Regions from separate parts of the Lysinibacillus sp. NPDC092081 genome, predicted to be linked through region 1. Evidence: riboswitches for the same ligand, from Rfam matches in the RefSeq annotation. Region 1 holds a riboswitch; each other region holds the start of a gene.
What was found. A riboswitch is a leader RNA that binds a small molecule or an ion and turns the genes downstream of it on or off. The one in region 1 is predicted to bind thiamine pyrophosphate.
Positions count from the first base shown of each region.

Region 2: another riboswitch for thiamine pyrophosphate. It lies ahead of thiC (phosphomethylpyrimidine synthase ThiC); the one in region 1 lies ahead of thiM (hydroxyethylthiazole kinase).
Region 3: another riboswitch for thiamine pyrophosphate. It lies ahead of thiT (energy-coupled thiamine transporter ThiT); the one in region 1 lies ahead of thiM (hydroxyethylthiazole kinase).

Region 1 is NZ_JBIVRU010000002.1:114,993-123,027, reverse strand. Features, by position in the region: gene ACIQLB_RS05385 (class I SAM-dependent methyltransferase) at 476-1,405, opposite strand; gene tpx (thiol peroxidase) at 1,495-1,998, opposite strand; gene ACIQLB_RS05375 (RDD family protein) at 2,277-2,894, opposite strand; gene sppA (signal peptide peptidase SppA) at 2,907-3,920, opposite strand; gene mbcS (acyl-CoA synthetase MbcS) at 4,305-5,894, opposite strand; TPP riboswitch at 6,192-6,290, shown strand; gene thiM (hydroxyethylthiazole kinase) at 6,378-7,133, shown strand; gene thiD (bifunctional hydroxymethylpyrimidine kinase/phosphomethylpyrimidine kinase) at 7,133-7,957, shown strand; gene thiE (thiamine phosphate synthase) at 7,947-8,035, shown strand, end outside.
Region 2 is NZ_JBIVRU010000014.1:87,810-95,844, forward strand. Features, by position in the region: gene ACIQLB_RS18185 (methyl-accepting chemotaxis protein) at 1-67, shown strand, start outside; gene ACIQLB_RS18190 (AEC family transporter) at 237-1,163, shown strand; TPP riboswitch at 1,416-1,530, shown strand; gene thiC (phosphomethylpyrimidine synthase ThiC) at 1,663-3,441, shown strand; gene ACIQLB_RS18200 (catalase) at 3,610-5,115, opposite strand; gene ACIQLB_RS18205 (helix-turn-helix domain-containing protein) at 5,604-7,049, opposite strand; gene hutH (histidine ammonia-lyase) at 7,278-8,035, shown strand, end outside.
Region 3 is NZ_JBIVRU010000027.1:1,542-9,576, forward strand. Features, by position in the region: gene ACIQLB_RS22935 (SbcC/MukB-like Walker B domain-containing protein) at 1-3,052, shown strand, start outside; gene ACIQLB_RS22940 (magnetosome magnetite crystal formation protein family) at 3,258-3,593, opposite strand; TPP riboswitch at 3,718-3,825, shown strand; gene thiT (energy-coupled thiamine transporter ThiT) at 3,955-4,515, shown strand; gene map (type I methionyl aminopeptidase) at 5,048-5,803, shown strand; gene ACIQLB_RS22955 (hypothetical protein) at 5,830-6,543, opposite strand; gene ACIQLB_RS22960 (polyphosphate kinase 2 family protein) at 6,746-7,576, shown strand.

The DNA.
Region 1 (8,035 bases):
TTTTGTATTACATAAAAGGTATCCAATTTTGGATACCTTTTTCTTATTGTAGAAAAACCGTTATGTCAATGAGATTAAAGTGTTTTATTAAATAAGGTATGTCACTCCGGCAAAAACGAGAGGTTGATTTCCGTTCCGACTGGGCGCTTTGTTGCTGCCGCTACGCTTTACGAAAGCGAAGTGACAGCATATTTATGTGAAAACGTAGTGCTAAGTAGCTGCAACAACATATGTTTTTTGTGCAAAATCGAAGTATAGAAAAATAATCAAATCTATCCATTTATAATTTAGGATCTTTTTAGTTTTTTATTATAGTTAATACTATTTTGGATTTAGCTTTTCACCTATTCTATGGTGTGGAACCATTGATTTTAGCGTGAAGTGGAGACTCAGGGTGAAAATCAACAGGTGTTCATTGATACATACTTTATTATCGATAAAATAAAAGGTATCCTATTTTGGATACCTTTTTTACTTATTTTCCTTCTTGCCACATCTTCACTTTTTCAAAGAACATAGCAAGAGCTTGTTTATTTTGCATGTTTGGTACTTTTGCTAACAGTACCTCTTTTGGAGCTTTGAATTCCTTACCTTGCTTTTGTAAAATAACAATGCTCTTTTCAAGTGCTTTATTGGCGAACATTGTATCTGGCAATTGAATAATCGCTTGAATCCAAGCATGCTTTTGAATGTATTTATGCAGTTGTTTCGACTGCTCAGACTCGAAGAGATGAGTTGGTGCTAAGAAAAATAAGTAGCCTCCATCCTTCGTGTAATTAATGGACTGCTCAATAAATAAGTGATGTGCATAACTCATTCCTTCTGACGCGCATAGTTCATAATCTAATGCGACATCTTCATTCGGATAATACCCGACCGGTAAATCACAAACAACAGCATCTGCAGGATTTACTAATAAATCTTGTAAAGCATCTTGACGGAATAAGGCAACTGGCTGCTCTGTCAAATCAGCTGTAGCAGCAGCTATACGAATAAGTAGCTCATCAACCTCTACACCTGTAGCTTCTATTTTTTCGTCTAATAAATTCATAACTGTTAATAGTAAATTCCCTGTACCTACTGCTGGATCTAAAATAGAAATTTTTTCTGTTTCTAGACGCTCTGCAAATAGCTGTTCCACAAAATAACCAACTAATAATCCAAGAGTATCGGGTGTCATTTGGTGATTCGGCTGAGATCCTTTTCGCATCCCCTTTAAAACAGCAATTTGAATCGCTTTGCGCACATCTTCCTTTGTAGCACCGTCTTGTGAAAAATTAACTTCCTCATCTAGCCATGCCTCTAGGCCATCTAAAATACCCTCTAGCAATGTAATATTATGTTCTTTTTCTATCTTTTCAGCATGTTCATTTAGCATACCAAATAATTTTTCGATATTTTCCATACACAACTTCCTTTCACGCAGAAAAGAGCCGTGACAAAAACTTGTCACAGCCCCTTTGTCTAGTAATATCTTAGCCTAAAATCAATAAATTATGCTAGTGCTTTGACAGCTGCAATTGCGGCTTCATAGTTTGGATGGTCTGTTGCTTCAGGAACATATTCCACATATGTCACTTTGTCATTTGCGTCCACAACAAACACCGCACGTGTTAGAAGGCGTAATTCTTGGATGTAGACACCGTATGCTTCACCAAATGAAAGGTCACGGTGATCTGAAACTGTTTGAACAGCATCAATTCCTGCCGCACCACACCAACGTTTTTGAGCAAATGGAAGGTCAACAGAAACCGTATAAATAACTACATTGTCACCTAAGTTTGCTGCTTCTTCATTAAAACGACGTGTTTGTGCATCACAAACACCAGTATCTAATGATGGTACAACGCTAAATAAACGAATTTTTCCCTCTGAATCTTTTAATGTAACAGGTGATAGATCATTCGCTAATACAGTAAAGTCTGGTGCTTTGTCTCCAACTTTTACTTCGTTACCTACAAGTGTTACTGGGCCATTCTTAAATGTTACTTGTGCCATATAAACCCCTCCTAATCATCATATGTACATAATATTACTAAATGGAGGGAATTAATTGCAACTAAGACAGCTTATCAAAAATAGTTTTGATAAAATCTTATCGCGCATGTAGGTTGATTTCCGTTCCGGCTAGGCGCGTCCGATGAGCAGCCACGCTTGCGTTTCAGGGTTTCATCTATGACGCTAATTCCCAAGGTTATTTTCTAACTAACCATCAATTATTACTACTATCAACAAAAATAAAGGGCTGTCTCACTGAAATGAGACAGCTCTAGCCATTATTCTTCGTTTTTTTCCTCTAGCTTTTTGGGTTCTGGTTTTTCCTCTTGAGGTACAAATTCAGTCTTTTCCTCTTTAATTGGCAAAGATGGTTGCACAATATCTTTTTCAATATAAACTTTTTCATGAACGACTGTTGTATCCGCGAAATAATCATGTAGACCTTGATTGTTTGGTAAAATGCCTACAAGAATATAAAGTGGCATAAAAATGCTGTTGATGATCCGCCCTATCCAATCACGGAATAACACATCTGACCAAGTCAGCTTCTTATGCTTTAATGAAATAACACGTAATCCAAATATCATTTTCCCTAATGTTTGTCCAAAAAATTTCGTCATTAATACGAAATAACTGTAATAGAGAATAGCGGATATAATCGAAATTGGTGCATACCACACTGTTTCAGATAATGACCAATCCATTAAATAAAAAATTGGGTTAACGAGAATTCCACCTATAGCTGTAATCACGAATCCATCTAATAAAAATGCCCAAAAGCGTATCCAAAAGCCTGCCGTTTTTAACGCATAATTTTTTTTCGTAATTGGCTTATCTATTAGGAAATCATTCTCCATAAAGGGTGAACCTTGCATAACAATTTCATTGTTTGTCATTGTACTCCCTCCTTAGTTTTCGCCATATAAGTACATCATTTTTGGTGCTTTATAATCTGCCATAATTTTCGTCAGCATTTTTTCCTCTGCTGAAGGACCAAAGATTGATCCAATCTTCATCCCAACATATGATTGCCAGCCACCCTCATCATATGAATACTCGAATAATTCTGCGTCCTCTAAACCAAAGTCTTTACGCAGTGCAGCGATTGTTGCTTCCTCATCGCCAATTTCATCTACTAAGCCCGCTTCGAGAGCCTTCTTACCACTAAGAATTCGTCCATCGGCAACTTTTTTCACATTGGCTTCAGACATATTACGCCCTTTTGCAACAATATGAACGAATTCCTGATAAGTTTCATTAATCATGTCTTGCATCATAGCACGCTCTTCCGGTGTCACTTCACGCATTGGACTAAGCATATCTTTATGTTCACCAGATTTAAACGTTTCATATTTAATACCAACTTTTTCTGCTAACGCCTGATAATTAATAGATTGCATAATGACACCAATCGAACCTGTAATTGTATCACGTTGCGCAAATATTTTATCGGCAGGTGCTGAAATGTAATAACCACCTGAAGCTGCCATCGAATCCATAGAAACATAGATTGGAATTTGTCGCTCTTCTTTAATTTTCAAAAGTTTTTTATATATTTCTGCTGATTCCTTTACACCGCCACCTGGTGAATTAACACTTAAGACGATACCTTCCACAGTTTCGTCATTTAGAATATAATCTAATTGATCTAAGAAAAATTGATGATCATAAGAAACTGGTTGCCAGAATGTACCTGAGCCAACATCTTGAATCGTACCATTTACCTTTAAGTATGCAATACGTTTATCCATATCGCCACCTTCTTTAACCTCTTCCATTACCGTTAAGTCGTTTCCAGCCGTCAAGCTATCAAAACTACTAAAGAAATCCGATTTAAATATTGCAAAAATAGTGTTGATCCATAACGAGAATACTAATAACACACCTGCAATTATTAAAGCAGTCCACCTTTTAACATTCATGTTTTTCCGCCTCCTCATACGTTATACAATAGATATTCCAATTTGTTTCATACTTATTGCAATAATATGGCATATCACCATAACATGGGTTGATCTCTGTTCCGATTGGACTCTCAGGGTGCTTTTACCTTCGTCTCCTCTACTTGGCACACTCCATGGTTTAAATCTATGACGCTAATCCCTAAGGAGTGCCAAGACTCCAATTATACAAGTCACACGTTTAAACAAATGTCATTTCTAACTTTTGATGATGAGCCAATACTATGCAAAAGCTTCAACCTATTCAACCTATTCAACCTATACTACATTATCTAATATAAAAAAAAAAATCAAAGTTCATAAACTAAGCAGGAACTTTGATTTTCGACATTATTTCCTAGGAAATTAATGATGAATGATAGAATGGGTTTTCTCTTGTTCACGTAATTCGACACGACGAATTTTGCCTGATGCAGTCTTTGGTAGCTCAGTAACAAACTCAATTGCACGAGGATATTTATAAGGGGCTGTTAAAGTTTTCACATGGCTTTGTAGTTTTTTAATAAGCGATTCATCACCAACTTCTCCATCAGAGAGCACAACAAATGCCTTTACTACATTTCCACGAACTTCATCCGGACTCGCGACAACGGCAGTTTCTTTTACTGCTGGATGCTTCAATAACGCATCTTCTACCTCAAATGGGCCAATCGTATAGCCAGACGATATAATGACATCATCCCCACGTCCTTCAAACCAAAAATAGCCATCTTCATCTTTATATGCACGATCTCCGGTAATATACCATTCGCCTCTAAATTGTAGATTTGTACGTTCGGGATCGTTTAAATATTTTTTAAATAACGCGGGTGTTTCACAGTGTACAGCAATATCTCCAACTTCTCCGATTGCAACAGGATTTCCAAAATCATTGATAATTTCAACAGTATTACCCGGAGTAGGTTTACCCATTGAGCCCATTTTAGACTCCATTCCTACCATTGTACCAACAAGTAATGTATTCTCTGTTTGTCCATAACCATCTCGTACTTGTAAATTAAAGACCTCGGAAAATACTTTTATCACTTCACTATTTAAAGGTTCACCCGCTGACACAGCCTGACGTATTGTACTTAAATTGAAATCTCGTAAATTTTCAAGCCCCGCCATAAATCGATATTCGGTTGGCGTGCAACACAGAATATTAATATTGAATTTTTCAAGCAGTGCAAGGTATGTTGCCGCATCAAAGTGACCTTTGTAAACAAATGCTGTTGCACCGCTTCCTAAAGTTGCAAGGAACGGACTCCAAATCCATTTTTGCCAGCCAGGAGCTGCTGTAGCCCAAACAATGTCACCTTCTTGGACACCTAACCAATTTGGTGCAGTAGTTCGTAAGTGTGCGTAACCCCAGCCATGTGTATGTACCGCTGCCTTCGGATTGCCTGTTGTACCACTCGTATATGCTAAAAATGCAATGTCTGTACTCTTAGTTGGTGTAGAACTTATATAGGTTGTTGGTTGGTTTTGCATTTTTTCAAGCAATGCCTGCCAAGATCCATGTGCATGACCAATGACAAATTGCTGTAGTTCTTGTAAATTTTCCACATTATCAAATTGTTCAATATAAGGCTCAAATGCAATAACGCCTTTTGCATCGGCATGTTTGATTCGATATTCAATATCCTTCGTTCTCAGCATTTCTGAGCTAGGTATTATGGTTAAACCTGCCTTTAAGGCAGCAATATAGACGATATACGCTTCAACTGATCTCGGCAACATGACTAAAATAACATCACCTTTTTTTAAACCTTGAGATGTAAATACATGTGCTGCTTGATTCGCCTTTTCAAGTAAATCTGTATATGTTATGTACTGAACTTCCCCGTCTTCGTTATAAACTACTAATGCATTTTTGGTAGAATCCTGTACATGTTTTTCAATTTCCTCTGAAATGTTATACCATTCTGGTGCGATTAAATCTTCTCTTTTCATGGCAAATGCCCCCTTTTGTTACGCTCATTATAAAACTCAATTTTTATCATTTTCAATGAAATTCACTCTAATTCATTAAAGTCGTGACAACTATCATGCTCTGCTATATGGCATCAGTCACGTTTTGGTTCTATCATTTTCAGCGTGGTGTAATTGTTGCTGTCGCTTCGCTTTCGCACAGAAAATATTTGTTGCTGTCGCTTCGCTTTCGCATAGAAAATATTTGTTGCTGTCGCACAGAAAAAAATTCCCTATTGAACACGAATGAATAATATGGTACATTTTGGACAACTAAAAGCATGATTGCAGGGGGACTCATTTAGAGTTGAGAAGGTAAAACCTGACCCTTTGAACCTGTTAGTTAATACTGACGTAGGGAGCAATACACATCTAATTACTGATGAAGGGCTCTTTTACGTGTTTTTTCTACACGAAAAGAGCCTTTTTTGCACGCTTACGTCCATCCAACAAGGAGGACTTAAATTGGTATTTCATACTATCCGTAAACAAAATCCACTAATTCATTGCATTACTAATTATGTTGTGGCTAATTTTCAAGCAAATGGCCTATTAGCAATAGGCGCTTCTCCAGTCATGGCTGATGACAGTCATGAGGTTGAAGAAATGGTCGCAATTGCCTCAGGTTTATTGATAAATATTGGTACCCTTAATGAACGAATGAAAGAATCAATGTTACTTGCAGGAAAAAAAGCAAATGCTCTTGGCATTCCCGTTATTTTAGATCCTGTTGCTGCAGGTGCAACAACATACCGGAAACAAACAGTACAGCAATTACTGAAGGAAATAAAATTTGCGGCTATTCGTTGTAATATTGGAGAGCTTGCAGCTATTGCCAATGTAGAATGGCAACAAAAAGGCGTAGATAGTGGTAGTGGTTCCATTTCTTTAAAACTTGAGGCACAGCATGTAGCGCAACTCTACAATTGTATTGTGATTGTGACCGGCGAAAAGGATTTTATTACTGATGGTGAACATCAGCAATGGGTTACGGGTGGAAATGCTCAAATGACAGAAGTTACTGGAACAGGTTGCTTATTGAGTGCAATTTGTTGTGCCTCCTACTCTTTAGGAAATAAACCATTTGACCAATTGGTAGAAACTTTATTGCTTTATAAAAAAGTGGCAGTGCAAGCCGCTTCTTCTACTCAATACATTGGCGATTTTCAAATTGCAGTATTGAATGAACTGCATCGTCTTTCAAAGGATGGTGAAGAATGATGCAAATTGTAACGACAATTGCTGGTTCAGATAGTGGTGGTGGTGCAGGCATACAGGCTGATTTAAAAACATTTCAGGAATTAAAGGTGTTTGGAACGTCTGTCATTACAGCTTTAACGGCCCAGAACACACTTGGTGTATCGGATGTCTTACCAATTGAAGTTAGCTTTGTTGAAAAACAACTTCAAGCGCTGGTCGAGGATTTTTCTATAAGTGCTGTTAAAACCGGAATGCTGTTTTCCTCCGATATAATCCAATCAATTGCACAGATTTTAGCCGAAGTAAAAATTCCGCTTATTGTAGATCCTGTCATGATTGCAAAAGGTGGCGAAAGCTTGTTACAGCAAGAAGCAATTGAGGCATTACGTAGTTATTTGCTACCTTTAGCAACAATTGTAACACCGAATATTCCTGAAGCAGAAACCCTTTCTGGCAGGAAAATCAATTCTTTAGCAGATATTAAAGAAGTAGCTCAGGCCTTATTACAAATGGGCGTTCAGTGCGTCATTATTAAAGGTGGTCATTTAGAGGATAAATGTTATGCTACTGATTATGTATTTTTTCAGGATGGTCGGTCATTTTCCATGCAGTCCACTCGTTTTGCAACAAAAAATACGCATGGTACAGGCTGTACGTTTTCCGCTGCATTAACTGCTTTTCTTGGTCGTGGGCTACCTATAGAGAAAGCAATTGAGGAAGCTAAGAAATTTATTCAATTAGCAATAACGCATGATTTATTTATAGGTAATGGCCATGGTCCAACAAATCATTTTGCCTATCAAAACTATAAGGATTCCTGCGAGGTAATCATTCATGAAACATGACGATCTACAGCTATATTTTATTATGGGTACAGGTAATGTTTTAAACCAGGATCCAATAAATGTTTTAGAGAAAGCTCT
Region 2 (8,035 bases), on a different contig from region 1:
CATCAATAATATGAACGAGATTTCAAAAGAATTACAAGAGGTTGTTAATCGATTTAAGCTTGTTTAACTTCTTTCAGAGAAAGACTGCTTCAATTTGTGAGGCAGTCTTTTTGTTTATTTATGGTAAAAGACATTGGGCTAAAAATGCCTCGTAAAGGGCTAAGAGTTAACGGTGAGGTACATTGACCAAGTATAAAAACAGCACTACTATAGGAGAGGAAAGGGGACACGCTAGTATGTATCTCGGTATGATTTTCTTTAAAATTGTAGCTCCAATTTTAGTGCTTCTAGTACTTGGCGCAGTTTTACAAAAGAAATTTCGCTTTAATTTAAAGGCATTATCTCAACTTATTACATATTGCTTCATGCCAGCAGCTGTTTTTGTGAATATATATGAAACGAGTATAGAGCTGTCTGTACTTGGAGAAGTTGCGTTATTTATTTTACTCTTTATCGGAAGCCAAATGGTGCTTAGTCACTTTTTAGCAAAGGGGCTCGGTTTAGTAAAAACAGAGGCGGCAGTGTTTAAAAATAGTGTTGTCCTAATTAATTCAGGTAACTATGGTATTCCGGTGGCGCAAATGATTTTCGTGACCCAGCCGATTGGAGTAGCGATTCAGGTCATTCTCGTCATATTTCAAAATATGACGACCTATACTTACGGCTTGTACAATTTAATTTCTTCAACAAAATCGGGCATGTCTATTGTGAAAGACTTCCTCAAAATGCCTATTATTCATGCACTTATTATTGGTGTTGCAATGAACTATTTTAATATCGCTATTCCGCAGTTTGTAAGAATTCCGATAGACCATGTGGCAGATGGCTTTATCGCTGTAGCATTAATAACTTTAGGGGCACAACTATCACAGCTTGAAATCAAATCCATGTTCAATAAACTGGTATTCATTAGCTGTTTTACACGACTAGTCCTAGGGCCAGCCGTAGCATTGCTGATGATTTATGTGCTTGGTCTTGACGGTGTCGTGGCACAATCACTTTTTATAGCTAGCTCGTTCCCGACATCGCGAAATAGTTCTAGTCTGGCATTAGAATATGACGTAGAATCGGCAACTGCTGCACAAACAGTATTATTCTCAACGATTGTTAGCTGTATTACAGTGACGATCGTGATTTACGTAGCGGAACTATTGTTTAGTTGATAAAAACTGAAATTGTTCCGATAAAACAAGATAATATTCCGATAAAAGTTAAAATTGTTCCGATTAAATGAGATTTTGTTCCGATAAATCTTCAAAGTATATGAATTCATCAAAGAACGTGAAGTTGATTTCCGTTCCGGCTGTACGCTTTCCTGGGGTCGTCCGATTAGCTGTTTCTTGATGATGCGCAAAAATATTCAAATGAAGCTTCCATCTCTTAGCAATATCTGCTACACTAGCATCAAACTTAATAGCATTAACTAGGGGAGTCTGATGAGTCAGGCTGAGAGGGAAACGCATAGAGGTTTCTTGACCCTTTGGACCTGATCTGGCTCATACCAGCGTGGGAAAGTTAACCATTATTGCACTCTATGTTATTTGCAATAACTATACCTTTACATTCTTAGCCGGATCCAAAATTTTTTTGGATTCGGCTTTTGTTTTTGTGGGTGAGTTAGATTCGGTCCTTGTATAAATGTAAAAGGGAGCGAAGTAGTTTATGACAACAGTTAGCAACAAGAATATTACGATTATGTCAAGCTTTGATGGAAGTGAAAAAGTTTATGTAGAAGGATCTCGACCTGATATTTTAGTGCCAATGCGTGAAATTGCTCTAAGTCCAACGACAGGAAGCTTTGGTGAAGAGGAAAATGCGCCAGTACGTGTTTATGATACGAGTGGCCCGTACACTGATCCTGCGTATAAGGTGGATATTACGAAAGGATTGCCAGCTTTACGTAGTGCATGGATCAGAGAACGGGGTGACGTTGAAGAATACGAAGGTCGTATTATCAAGCCAGAAGATAATGGATTTCGCAAAGCTGATGATCCACGAATGAAAGAAAATGTTTTTCCGGATTTATCTAGAAAGCCTTTGCGTGCGAAGAAAGGTAAAAATGTAACGCAGCTTCACTATGCACGAAAGGGAATTATTACTTCAGAGATGGAATTTGTAGCGATTCGCGAAAATATGGATCCTGAATTCGTGCGCTCAGAGATCGCGGCAGGGCGTGCAATTTTGCCCTCTAATATTAATCACCCTGAGGCCGAGCCAATGATTATTGGACGTAACTTCCACGTGAAAATTAACGCCAATATTGGAAATTCAGCGGTGTCATCCTCAATTGCAGAAGAGGTAGAAAAAATGACGTGGGCTACACGCTGGGGTGCTGATAACATTATGGATTTATCTACGGGTAAACATATTCATACGACACGTGAATGGATTATCCGTAATGCCGCGGTGCCTGTAGGAACGGTGCCAATTTATCAAGCGCTAGAAAAAGTAAATGGTGTGGCAGAGGATTTAACGTGGGAGGTGTATCGTGATACGTTAATCGAACAGGCTGAACAAGGTGTCGATTACTTCACGATTCATGCAGGGGTATTGCTACGCTATGTGCCATTAACGGCTAATCGTGTAACAGGCATAGTATCTCGAGGAGGCTCGATTATGGCACAGTGGTGTTTATATCACCATCAAGAAAGCTTCTTATATACACATTTTGAAGAAATTTGCGAAATTATGAAAACCTATGATGTTGCCTTCTCTTTAGGTGATGGTTTACGTCCTGGTTCTATTGCAGATGCCAATGATGAGGCTCAGTTTGCGGAGCTAGAAACGCTAGGGGAATTAACGCAAATTGCCTGGAAGCATGATGTACAGGTGATGGTAGAAGGGCCGGGGCATGTGCCAATGCATCTTATTAAAGAAAATATGGATAAGCAGTTAGAGGTGTGTAAGGAAGCTCCTTTCTATACTTTAGGGCCGCTAACAACAGATATCGCGCCTGGCTATGACCATATTACATCGGCTATTGGTGCTGCAATGATCGGTTGGTTTGGTACGGCAATGTTATGTTATGTGACGCCTAAAGAGCATCTCGGCTTACCAAATCGTGAGGATGTTCGTGTAGGGGTGATTACGTATAAAATTGCTGCACACGCGGCAGATTTAGCGAAAGGGCATCCTGGAGCACAGCAGCGTGACGATGCACTATCTAAGGCACGCTTTGAATTCCGCTGGCGCGATCAATTCAACCTATCGCTTGATCCAGAGCGTGCAGTCGAATACCATGATGAAACATTGCCTGCAGAAGGGGCGAAAACGGCGCACTTCTGTTCAATGTGTGGACCTAAGTTTTGTAGTATGAGAATCTCACAAGATATTCGTAATTATGCAAAAGATAGTGACTTAAATACGACTGAAGCAATCCACAAAGGCATGCAGGAGAAAGCAGAGGAATTTAAAAAGGTTGGCAGTCAAATTTATCAATAATTATTAAAGCGGGCTTGTGTCTATAGGCACAAGCCTTTTTGGGTCATTAAGATAAAAAAACTCCATGTGAAGTTGCCCTTCACATGGAGTAAAAAGTTGGATTTGGATATCAATAATAAGTGGAAAAAATCAATTATGCCTCAGCAGATGTTTGTTTGCTGAAATAAGTTAAACGTTAGTTGGTTGTTTCACGTATGGGTTGGAAAGATCTACGCCTTCTAATGAAAGGCCCATAGCTTTTGCTACACCTTCACCATATGCTGGATCAGCTAAATAGCAGTGCAGGATATGACGACGTTTGATGAACTCTTCAACTGACGCCATATCATTAGCAGTATTTTCGAATAGGCGTTGTTGCTCTTCAGCAGTCATTAGGCGGAATAATTTACCCGGCTGCTCGAAGTAGTTGTTGTCGTCTTCACGGAAGTCGTGGATACCAGCATTTCCATCAATACGTAATTCAGGCTCCTTATAGTCTAAATTATGCTCCCATTCACCATAGCTATTTGGTTCATAGCCTAAAGTTGAACCAAGATTACCATCGAAACGCATAGCACCATCGCGATGGAATGAACGGAATGGGCATTTTGGTGCGTTTACAGGAAGCGAGTGGTGGTTTACACCTAAACGGTAGCGGTGTGCATCTGCATAAGCAAAGATACGAGCCTGTAACATTTTGTCTGGTGAGAAGCTTACACCAGGAATAATGTTTGACGGTGCAAATGCTGATTGCTCAACTTCCGCAAAGTAGTTGTCCGGGTTTTTGTTTAACTCGAATTCGCCTACAGGAATTAATGGGAAGTCTTTTTTATACCATACCTTTGTTAAGTCAAATGGATTATATGGTAACTCACGAGCTTGTTCCTCAGTCATTACTTGAATGTACATTTTCCACTTAGGGAAGTCACCTTTTTCAATTGCCTCATATAGGTCGCGTTGTGAAGATTCACGGTCGTTACCGATTATCTCACCTGCCTCAGCACCTGTTAAGTTTTCTATGCCTTGTTCTGTACGGAAGTGGAATTTAACCCATACGCGCTCGTTTTCAGCATTAATAAAACTATAAGTATGAGAACCGAAACCATGCATATTGCGGTAACCAGACGGAATACCACGGTCAGACATAACAATTGTTACTTGGTGAAGTGCCTCTGGTAGTAAAGTCCAGAAATCCCAGTTTGAATTAGCGTTTTTCATATTTGTACGTGGGTCACGTTTTACCACGTGGTTTAAATCTGTAAAGTGTAAAGGATCACGGAAGAAGAATACAGGTGTGTTGTTACCAACTAAATCCCAGTTACCTTCTTCAGTATAGAACTTAAGTGCAAAACCACGAATATCGCGCTCAGCATCCGCTGCACCACGCTCACCTGCAACTGTGGAGAAACGTGCAAACATTTCAGTCTTTTTCCCAATCTCTGAGAAGATTTTTGCTTTTGTATATTTAGTAATATCATGCGTTACAGTGAAAGTACCGAATGCACCTGAACCTTTAGCGTGCATACGACGTTCAGGAATAACTTCACGGTTGAAGTTCGCTAATTTCTCAACTAGCCATACATCCTGAAGTAATAGAGGACCACGGGGACCTGCTGACATTGAATCGTGGTTGCTTACTACTGGAGCGCCACCTGCTGTTGTAAATCGACGGCTACGATCATTTTCGTTTGTCATATTAGTTTACCTCCTGAAGGAAAATTGTGAGTCAAACTCTTCATCAATAACTATAGCAAACGCAAACTAGAATTGCTAGTAAATTATAATAATTATTGTTAAAGAATTTTTATATTAAGATATAAATTATAAATATATGCTGGATTTAAAAGGCTTATGAATAACCTTTACCACTAATTTAGTTTTTTTAAAACATTTTCGAGAATTACTTAAAAATAAGTTATAGAGAAGAGATAGCTCAAAATTAAAGGTGAATTCTTTTGTTTATGTAATCTTATTGAAAATGGCATGTGATAATTGAAAAAATACTATGATCACTAGGTATAAGTTGATTGCAGTGAAGACTGGCGACTCCTTGGGAATCAGTCCCCAGGAGTGAGACAGTAGAGGAAGGGATGGTTAAAATAATTAAGCCTTCATCCGCTACGCTTTCGCACAAGCGCCCAGTTGGAACGGAAATCAACCTTATGTTACGTTGATGTGCCTTTTTACGTTTTACGATAACGATGAGGCGTAATTCCGATGTGCTGTTTAAAAATTTTAATGAAGTAATTCGAATCATCGAAACCATTTAAATCGGCAATTTCACTAATAGCAAAATCTGTTTCTACAAGCATCTTTGTGGCATTTTGAATTCGGACTTGCTGTAGGTAGCGTTTAAATGGTAGGCCTTGCTTCTTAGAAAAAATCGTACTTAAATAATTAGGACTAATCCCTAATTTATGAGCAACGTAAGGTAATGATAACCCGCTATCCTGAAATTGCTGGTCGATAATTTCTATGGCCAGTTCTACATAGTCAGCCCGTTTTTCTATTCGTGCCTCATTAGCTAATTCAATCAGCCTTTGTGTAAATGATATGATGCCATTTAAAATGGTATAAAATATAGGATGCTCAATAATTAAATGAAAAAGCTGACGATAATTTTGCTCAATTGCAGCTTTCTCATGTAATTTATACTTCAGCATAAAGCGCCGAATTTGCGCCAAAACACTCGTTAGATGAATACGTAAGTCATCTTGCTTATAATAAATTTCTTCATTAGATAGTCGATATAAAAATGCTTTGACGGCTTCAATATTTCCGTCCTCTAAACTACTTATTAGTAATTGCTGCTCTTCAGGTGTTAGTAAAGGATCGAAGGGCTGTGTCTCCAATTGTTTGCTCGCATAAAAAATGTGCCCATAGCCTTCGTAAAAGCTTTGATGAAGTGCACGTTTCGTTAAGGTATACATATTCTTCATGGTGGTCGGTTCCCCATCATAAACCCCAATATTTAACGAACTATTATTCGTTAATCGCCATTCCTTCATTAATGTACGAACATCCTTCTCTAAATCATTTGTTTGGAATAAACATACAATTTTTTCTGATAAAGGATAAACCTTCATGCTAGAATAAATAGGAGTTTGCTGAAGCCAGTTATATAGTTTGTTAAACATTTCGGAATGCTCAGGCTCGATCATTGTGAAATGTATATTTGTCTCTATGGAACTAGTTTTACTATCTAAAAATAGTTGATAGTAAAAGGATTCATCTGTTGCTTCTTGATACACTGCTTCTGCTTTGGTTGTCCGAAGGGAAATAGCAGTGAGCTTTTGCTTTAATACTTCTAAATCAATTGGTTTAACGAAGAGATGTGCGACCTGTAAATCAATTGCCTTTAATGCATTTTTAAAAAGTGGCTCTGTCGTCATAGCTAAAATAGTCCCTGAATGTTTTTGTAAAACACGATAAAGTGCAATTAAACGATTATTTGAGAATAGGTCAATATTTAGCAGTATCACCTCAGGCTCGAATTGCTGGATACTTTGAAGCGCCTCATTAATAGTTGTACCTATTTCTATAGTTACATCCCCAGGAAAATATGTATGTAAAAACCAACGAATCCCTGAAAGGTCAGTGGAATCTCTGTCAATTAATAACAATTTCAAAACTCAAACCTCCTTAAAATTATCTAGTTTCGTAAAAAAATACTATTATATTATTAAAATAACAAAAATTCTGAAATAATTCATGTTTTCTCTTTTAAAATTCCCTATTTTCTGAAAAAGGTAGTTAGTACAATGTAGTTAGTGTAATTGTTATTTATCTTTTGTAGCGATAGCGAAATTGATTAAAAGCATTTTTACATAGCTCTAAGGAAACAGGGGGATGTCATTATGAAGTCTATTATCGAGCTTGATGGTCAGACATTAACAAGACAGCAAATAGGGGAAATTGTAGAAGGTCGTGCCACGGTAGCGCTTTCTCTAGACAGCGTGGAGCGTATACGTTTAAGTAGGGAACGAATTGAAAAGCGTTTAGCTGAGGGGCAAACGATATATGGTGTGAATACAGGCTTTGGAAAGCTGAGTAATATAAAGATTGAAGAGGAAGACATTGAGCTTTTACAGTTAAATTTATTGCGCTCAGATGCAACAGGTGTTGGTGCGCCGTTTCCAACAGATGTTGTACGTGCAATGATGGTTTTACGTGCGAATGCTCTAGCACGTGGTTTTTCAGGAATTCGTCTGGAAACAGTGCAGCTGCTATTGGATTTTATAAATAAGGGAGTACATCCGATTGTGCCGTCTCAAGGTTCAGTTGGGGCAAGTGGAGATTTAGCGCCATTGTCACATTTGGCTTTAGTGCTTGTAGGTGAAGGTAAGGCGGAGTTTAATGGAGAGATTATGAGCGGCAGTTCGGCGTTACAGCAAGCTGGGCTAACGCCTGTCCGACTACAAGCTAAGGAAGGTCTAGCGCTTGTAAATGGTACCCAAGCAATGACGGGTATCGGGGTTTTAACAGTCAACGAGGCAGAGCGTATTGGGCTAGCAGCAGATATGGCAGCAAGTTTAACGCTTGAGTCACTGAAGGGTATTACTTCAGCATTTGATCCAGCACTTTTGGCGGTAAGACCACACCCGGAATTAGAGCT
Region 3 (8,035 bases), on a different contig from region 1:
ATTCGGTCCATATAAAAATACAGAGGTTATTGATTTTCAACAGCTTGGTGAGCATCGCCTATTTGCGATTTCCGGAAAAACAGGTGCAGGAAAAACGACGATTTTTGACGCTATATGCTATGCACTTTACGGAGCAGGTAGCGGTGAAGATCGCCAAGATACTGCTATGCTACGAAGCGGGTTTGCAGATGAGGATGTGTATACTGCAGTGGAGCTCGTTTTTGAAATGCATGATAGAGTCTATCAAATTTTACGTCAACCAGGTCATATTAAAGCAAAAAACAAAAGTGTCACTGGCAAGAAAATTGAACTGGCTGAAATCAAAGGAGACAAGCTTGATTATAGTATTGTAGAAAAGCAGCAAACGCTTGAGGTAGATAAAAAGCTACAGGATATAATCGGCCTCACAAAGGATCAGTTTAGTCAAATTGTTATGCTGCCACAAGGTGAATTTCGCAAACTGTTAACCTCAGATTCTACGAATAAAGAAGTTATTTTGCGCAAAATTTTTAAAACAGATCGCTTTGGTGCGATGACAAAAAGGCTTCATGCGAAACGAAAAGAAGCGGAAAGTGATTTACTACGTTCTAAACAATTAAAAGAGCATCTTCTTGGTCAAATTGCAGGGGCTTTACCACAGCGTTCGTCATCTTTATTTACTTGCATTACTAATAATAGCGAAAATATGCATCAGCTGAAGAAGGCTCTGGAAGAAGAGCAAACCTATTATACGGAATGTATACAATTGGAACAGCAACGCTATAAAGAAGCTTATACACATCATCAAAAAGAACAAGAGTTTTATAGTATGGCGAAAACACTGAATGAGCAATTTGATGAGCAAACTAATCGTCAAAATCGTCTGCAAGCATTGTTACAAGAGCAAGATGTATATAGCGCAAAAGAACATGAAATTGCATTAGCAGAGAAGGCGGAGCGTCTTGTCATACTTGAGCAACAATGCATCGATTTACGTGCTGAGCAAAATCGTAAAGATCAATCTTTTCAGCAAGCAATGACAGAGCAGCATAACGCTGAAGCTCAGTTAAAGATAGCACAGGAACAGTTTAACGTTGAAGAGGCGAAAGAACCTGAACGTCAACACGTTCTACAACAGGAATTACAGCTGCAAGCATTATTACCGACATTCGAGGCGTATGAGAACAATCTGCAGCAAATGCAAATAGCTGAACAATATGTTGCAACAGCAAAGCTAGCAGTAGATGATAATAGCAAAATCGTAGAAACAGGACAAATGCAAGTTCAGCAACTAGCAAAAACAATTGATCAATATGAAAAACAACTTGAGCCATATGAAAGTTATTTAGAACAGCTACCGAAGCTAAAAGAGCAAGTATCATTACTAGCGCAAGTTGAAAAATACACGAGAGCAGTTGCAATTGCTGAGCAGGATGTAGCCACTACTAATGTCCATTATCAAGAAAGTAAGCAGGCTCTTCAAAAGCTGGAGCAGCAATGGATTGCGAGTCAGGCAAGTATTTTAGCACAGCAGCTTAAGGAAGGAGAGCCTTGCCCAGTGTGTGGTAGTACAACACATCTCGAAACGCATTCTGAGCAATTAGAGATGATCGAATTAGCACAAGTAGAAGCTTTACGAGGAAAGGCTACTACTGATGAGCGCAAGTTTTTAGAGAAAGAAGCTTTATTGAATTCTACTAAGCATCTTCTACAAGAGGCGCTAGAACAGTTAGAGACGAATGAAATTGATCGATCGAATCAAGAACAAATTGTAGCTTCCTTACAAAATATAGAACAACAAATTACAATCTTAAAAGTAGTGAGTAATCAATTATCTGATGTACGCTTGCAACAAAAGGATCATCGTGCACGACTGGAGCAGCTACAAGAAAAGCACATAAAACTAGAGCAATATTTAGCTGAAAAGACGAAGGACTTGACTAAGCAACAAGCAATTTTGGAAGAGCAGCAAAAGCATATTCCAGAAAATCTTACGACGCTACAAGCATTAAAGCAGGCGATTGCTGATATAGGTTCACAAAAGGTTGCACTACAAACTGCGTGGAATAGCAGCCAACAAAGTCTGCAATCTGCCAAGGAAGTAGCGAATAATGCTAAAATGACCGTAGAAATAGCAAAACAGGCTTTTGAGGAATTAAAGCTGAAAATGGATGAAAAGCGCGAGCAATTTTCAGTAAGTATGAAGGAAGCAGGCTTTGAAAGCTATGAAGAATTTGCTACTGGGAAGCGAAGCGTGTTGCAAATAGAAGCTTTACGAAAGGCTTGCAGTGATTATGCATTGCAAATCCACACATTACAAGTACAAATTGCTGAGGGAACGAAGCATCTTAAAGGACAAGAGAAACAAGATTTAACGGCGATGGAAGAAAAGTTAGAAATGCTTCGTGTAACATATGAGGAAGCCTTTAAAGTATTACAACAGATAGAAGGATTTGCGAAAGCTTGCGGAGACTTTATCGAAAAAGTTGAGGAGACCGAACAGGAGATTCGCTTACTTGAAAAAGAGGCGGGACGAGTGAAGGAACTTTATGCAATGTTAAATGGACAGAATGCTAAAAAGCTGTCTTTTGAGCGTTATATTCAAATCAATTATTTAGATAAAATTACAGAGGCAGCGAATGTCCGGCTTTATCATTTATCCAACGGTCAATTTGAGCTCAGACGTTCAGATCGATTAGAAAAGCATGCCAAGCAAAGTGGGCTAGGACTAGATGTGTATGATGCCTATACGGATCAATTACGAGATGTGAAAACATTATCAGGGGGAGAAAAGTTTAATGCGTCTTTAAGTCTTGCCCTTGGTATGGCAGATGTCATTCAAAGTTTTCAAGGTAATATCCGCATTGAAACGATGTTTATTGATGAGGGCTTTGGTTCTCTCGATGAAGAAGCGTTAAATAAGGCGATTGATACACTTATTGATTTACAAGATTCCGGACGCATGATTGGAGTCATTTCACATGTTGCAGAGTTAAAAGCTACAATGCCCGCTGTGTTGCATGTCGAAAAAACAATGAACGGTCATAGTCAAACATATTTTGAAGTGAAATAACAAAGAGGCGTATCTCCGTTATAGGGAAATACGCCTTTTTGTTATTTTTTAGTTACGTTGGGATTTGTTCCTTTTTTTGCAGCGATTACTTTTTTTACAATCGGAATTACGATAGGTGCTAATTTTACAGCGGTTTTAACAACTTTAGATACTTTCACAAAATAACAGCTCCTTAAGTACTATCTGTTCAAGGGTGAAATGCAACTTATCGGATTACGCGAACAGCTTGAATAATATTCCAAATAACGACCCCTAATGAAACGAGAATGTAAATTGCGAATGAAGCAAACCAAATGATAAGAAAAGTATTACTATCTGAATTTAAGTCAAAATTGGTGCTGAATGTTAAAGTTGAGAAGATAAAGACTGCAAATAATATAATTCCGAATGCGACTGGGATTAAATGTGATATTAGTGCTCGAATAGAGTGCCTCTTTACGTCGCTATCTTTTGCAACAAAATAAACGACTAATGGCACAATAAAGGGTGCGAATAAAATACTGAGATAACTAAAGGCAGATAAAATTTTTTGATTCTCCATAGTTGTACCTCCTTTTTTAATATTTACGCATGAAAAACAGTAAAGTTTCAAAAAATAATGTGGAAGAGGTTGTAATCGTAACGGTGTTTGCGTAAAATGAGGTTGTTCAAATAAATTAAGATGTAACGACCACAAGGGGAGCTGATGATGTCAGCTGAGACTGGGCACTTAATGCCTTGACTCTTTGAACCTGTAAGTTAACACTTGCGTAGGGATGTGGATAGAAACCGACACTTTTACGATGTGAGGCTCTGTCCTGGCATCGTTTTTTATCTTTTGATGCCTGATGGGGACATATTTGCCAACTGTTTTCTATTCCTGCTCTTGTATCCTACATCGGAACAAAGGAGAGAATAATTTTATGGACAAAAAAAGACTTTTAATGCTTGTGGAGATTGCGATATTCGCAGCGATTGGCCTTGTGCTAGATCAGGTTTCCTTTAAAGTATGGGCACAAGGTGGCTCTGTTAGTCTAGTGATGGTGCCAATAATTTTAATAGCATTCCGCTGGGGTCTTATTCCAGGTCTGACAACGGGATTGCTTATTGGTGTTATGCAAACAATGTTTGGCGCCTATATTATTCATTGGCTACAAGGATTGCTTGATTATGGTGTTGCCTTTACAGTAGTAGGCTTGGCGGCCGTTGTTCGCCGACCAGTGCTCGAGGCTGCAAAAGATTTAAACAAAAAGAAAATGGCGCTTTATATTATTGCAGGAACTGTATTAGCGGGCTTTTTACGTTATGCAGCACATACCATTGCGGGCGCTGTATTTTTCTCAGAGTATGCTGGCGATCAAAATGCATGGATTTATTCAATTATCTATAATGGAACATACATGCTACCAGCAACAGTTTTAACGGCAATTGTCGGTGTTCTGTTATTTACGGCAGCCCCTCAATTAATGCAACGAAAATCATAACGATTATGCCCTTCACCTAAGTGGAGGGTTTTTATTTTTATTAAATTGAATGCAGGATCAAATTGTTTTTAGCTCATTCCCATAACGTGAGGTTGATTTCCGTTCCGACTGGGCGCTTTCCTGGGGGCGTCCGATGAGCCGCTTTTGTTGTTGCTGTCGCTACGCTTTCACACAGATAAAACATTTGCTGCCGCTACGTTAGCACTACGCTTTCGCACAGAAAACATCCGCTACGCTGTAGGGTCTCGGGCCAACACGATGTTGGTCACGAAGGCGTTATCACAGGATGTGATGGTTTTAGCCTTCGTTCCTTTATTGCTGATCCCCAAGGAGTCGCCCAGTCGAAACGAAGATCAACTTATATACAATGTATACTTTTCAACAAATGTATTCCCCGACTTTCGGTGACAAGCCTGTTTTTTCAGCACTTGACAATCTAGGTTAGCATATAATATTTAGAGCGTTTAGCGTTTTATGTATAAAAAGTTATGTTATATTAAATAGTAGATATTAGATGAAAGGGACGTTAAAAATGATTGTAAAAACGCAAGAAGAGATTGAAGCCTTTAAAAAAATCGGCCGTATTTGTGCTGAAATTCGTGAAGCAATGAAGGCTGCTACAAAACCAGGTGTAACAACACTAGAATTAGATGAAATTGCAGGTCGTATGTTTGCTGAAGCAGGAGCGATTTCTGGACCTAAAGGGGAATATGATTTCCCAGGATACACATGTATTAGTGTAAATGAGGAAGTCGCACATGGTATTCCAGGTAAACGTGTGATTAACGAGGGAGATATCGTAAATATAGACGTGTCTGGGTCACTTAATGGCTACTTTGCTGATACGGGCATTTCATTTGTAGTTGGTGATGGCTATGAGGATAAAGAAAAGTTATGTCGCGTAGCTAAAAGTGCTTTCGACCGTGCGATGACAAAAGTAAAAGCTGGATCAAAATTAAACCAAATCGGTAAAGCTGTTGAGCGTGAAGCATATGCCAATGATTTAACAGTGATTATGAACCTAACAGGTCATGGTTTAGGTCGTTCTTTACATGATGAGCCAAATCATATTTTAAACTACTATGATGCTTGGGATTCTACAATTATGAAAGAAGGCATGGTGCTTGCAGTCGAGCCATTTATCTCAGCGAAAGCGGAGCATATTGTAGAGTCTGGTGATGGCTGGACATTCATTACGCCAGACAAATCATTAGTTGCTCAAATCGAGCATTCAATTATTGTTACGAAAGACAAACCAATTATTTTAACTTCTTTAGATGAACAATAAAAAAGCTAAAAATCCTGCTAACCAATTTATTTTTGGTAGGCAGGATTTTTTTTAATAAATAATATACCGACAAGTAGCACTCCACATAAAAACAAGGCTGCCGTTGTCACAAGTAGCTCATCAAAACCATTATGTAATGCTACCCCAATATAGGACCAGATAAATACACTTGGATAGATAATATCAAAATAATGGAATCGGATATGTAGCGCTATTGCTACCCCAAGTGTCAGTGAAATAACTGCCCAAAGTGGATTACTAAGGCCAAAACCATTCCATTGATAAGATGTTAGCGTTAAGCTTATATTTGTCATCAGGCTAAATGTAATCCATGCGAAGTAAATCGAGAAGGGTATACGACCTGAGAGTGAATTATTGCTGAGAGGGTACGTTTTGTACAATTTTAATAAATACAGTACTAAAATGAACGTACTGACAATTGACACGATATATAGTTCGTGATGCCAAACAACAATCGCTAACGCCTGCATAATACATATGCTACTAAAGAGAACAGTCTGTTTCATAGTTGTCTTTTTTAGATTCATGACTAACCAATAACCAAGTAACATGTAAACCCCAATCCAAATCACATAACTAACATTAAAAGGTGCAAATATTACAGGAAAACGATTTGAAATCTCTAAAGAAGATTGACCGTTTATTTTCATGAAATAGGATGAAAAGGTTAGGATGAGTGAGACAATATAAGTGATTGTCATCAAAAAAAATCGAGGCATGTTTTCCTCTCCCTTCGTGTTAAATTGTATAGGGAAAAGACAAATAAGTATAGGACTGTAACATTATATTTCATTATAACGGAAATTTCCAACAATGTATCGCGTTGTTTCGTTAAAAATATCTACAATTTACCATTTGAATAGGCAGTCATATATTTCTTTAGTACAATAAGAATATTCAAATGTAAGGAGTGAAGTTTTAATGACTCAAAATTTAAATGATCTAGATTTATCAGTTAAACTGGATAAGAAAATGTATAAAAAGAAATTAAAAGTACTCCAATATGAAATGTTAAATGCTCAACAGTTTTTATTAAACAATAAAATTGGGCTAATTTTAGTATTTGAAGGTATGGATGCTGCTGGTAAGGGTGGCGCTATTAAGCGTCTAATTGAACGTGCTGATCCACGTGGCTATGTCGTACACCCAATTTCAGCACCTCAGCCTCATGAACTGCGCTACAATTATTTACAACGCTTTTGGAGAAAGTTACCACAGCATGGACAAATCGCTATTTTTGATCGCTCGTGGTATGGTCGTGTATTAGTTGAGCGTATTGAAGGATTTGCAACAACAGAAGAGTGGTCTCGTGCATACGAAGAAATTAATAATTTTGAAAAGATTTTAACAGCAGGAGATTATATTGTTATTAAGTTTTGGCTTCAAGTATCTGATGAGGAGCAGCTTAATCGTTTCAAAGAACGCGAGGAGGATCCATATAAGTCTTGGAAGCTAACAGATGAAGACTGGCGAAATCGTGAAAAAACACCTCAGTATATAGAAGCTGCAAATGAAATGTTTGAGAAGACCGATAAGAAAAGTGCGCCATGGGTTCTAGTACCAGGGGACGATAAACAATATGCTCGTGTACAGGTATTGCAAGAAACATTAGCACATATTGAACGTGAGGCAAAAAAACGTGGCCTTCATTTATCGAATGTATTAGGTAAAGCACATTTAGAAGATGCTGAATCATCTAGTCTTGAATTGCTAGAAGAGAAGCCTAAAAAACAAAAACAAAAAATGAAATAATGTTATGGATGCTGTAACAACAAGACAAAATGTTTTAGTTGTAGCAGCATCTTTTTTTACATACAATAAAGTAAAACTGCAATCAGTGGTGTTTTTCCCACTGATTGTTAGTTGAACCAATCGGGCTTTTACGGTCAGTTAATGGTCTACTATGACGACAGAATTTTAGTTTAAATTTGTGAAAGACATTTACTGACCGTTAAAGCGGGGTAAAGTAAAACTGCAATCAGTGGTGTTTTTCCCACTGATTGTTAGTTGAACCAATCGGGCTTTTACGGTCAGTTAATGGTCTACTATGACGACAGAATTTTAGTTTAAATTTGTGAAAGACATTTACTGACCGTTAAAGCGGGGTAAAGTAAAACTGCAATCAGTGGGTGTTTTTCCTATCGGTTGTTAGTTGAACCAATAGTGGTGGTTTCATCCATTAATAAAATGCATTAAAACGTGTTGATAATT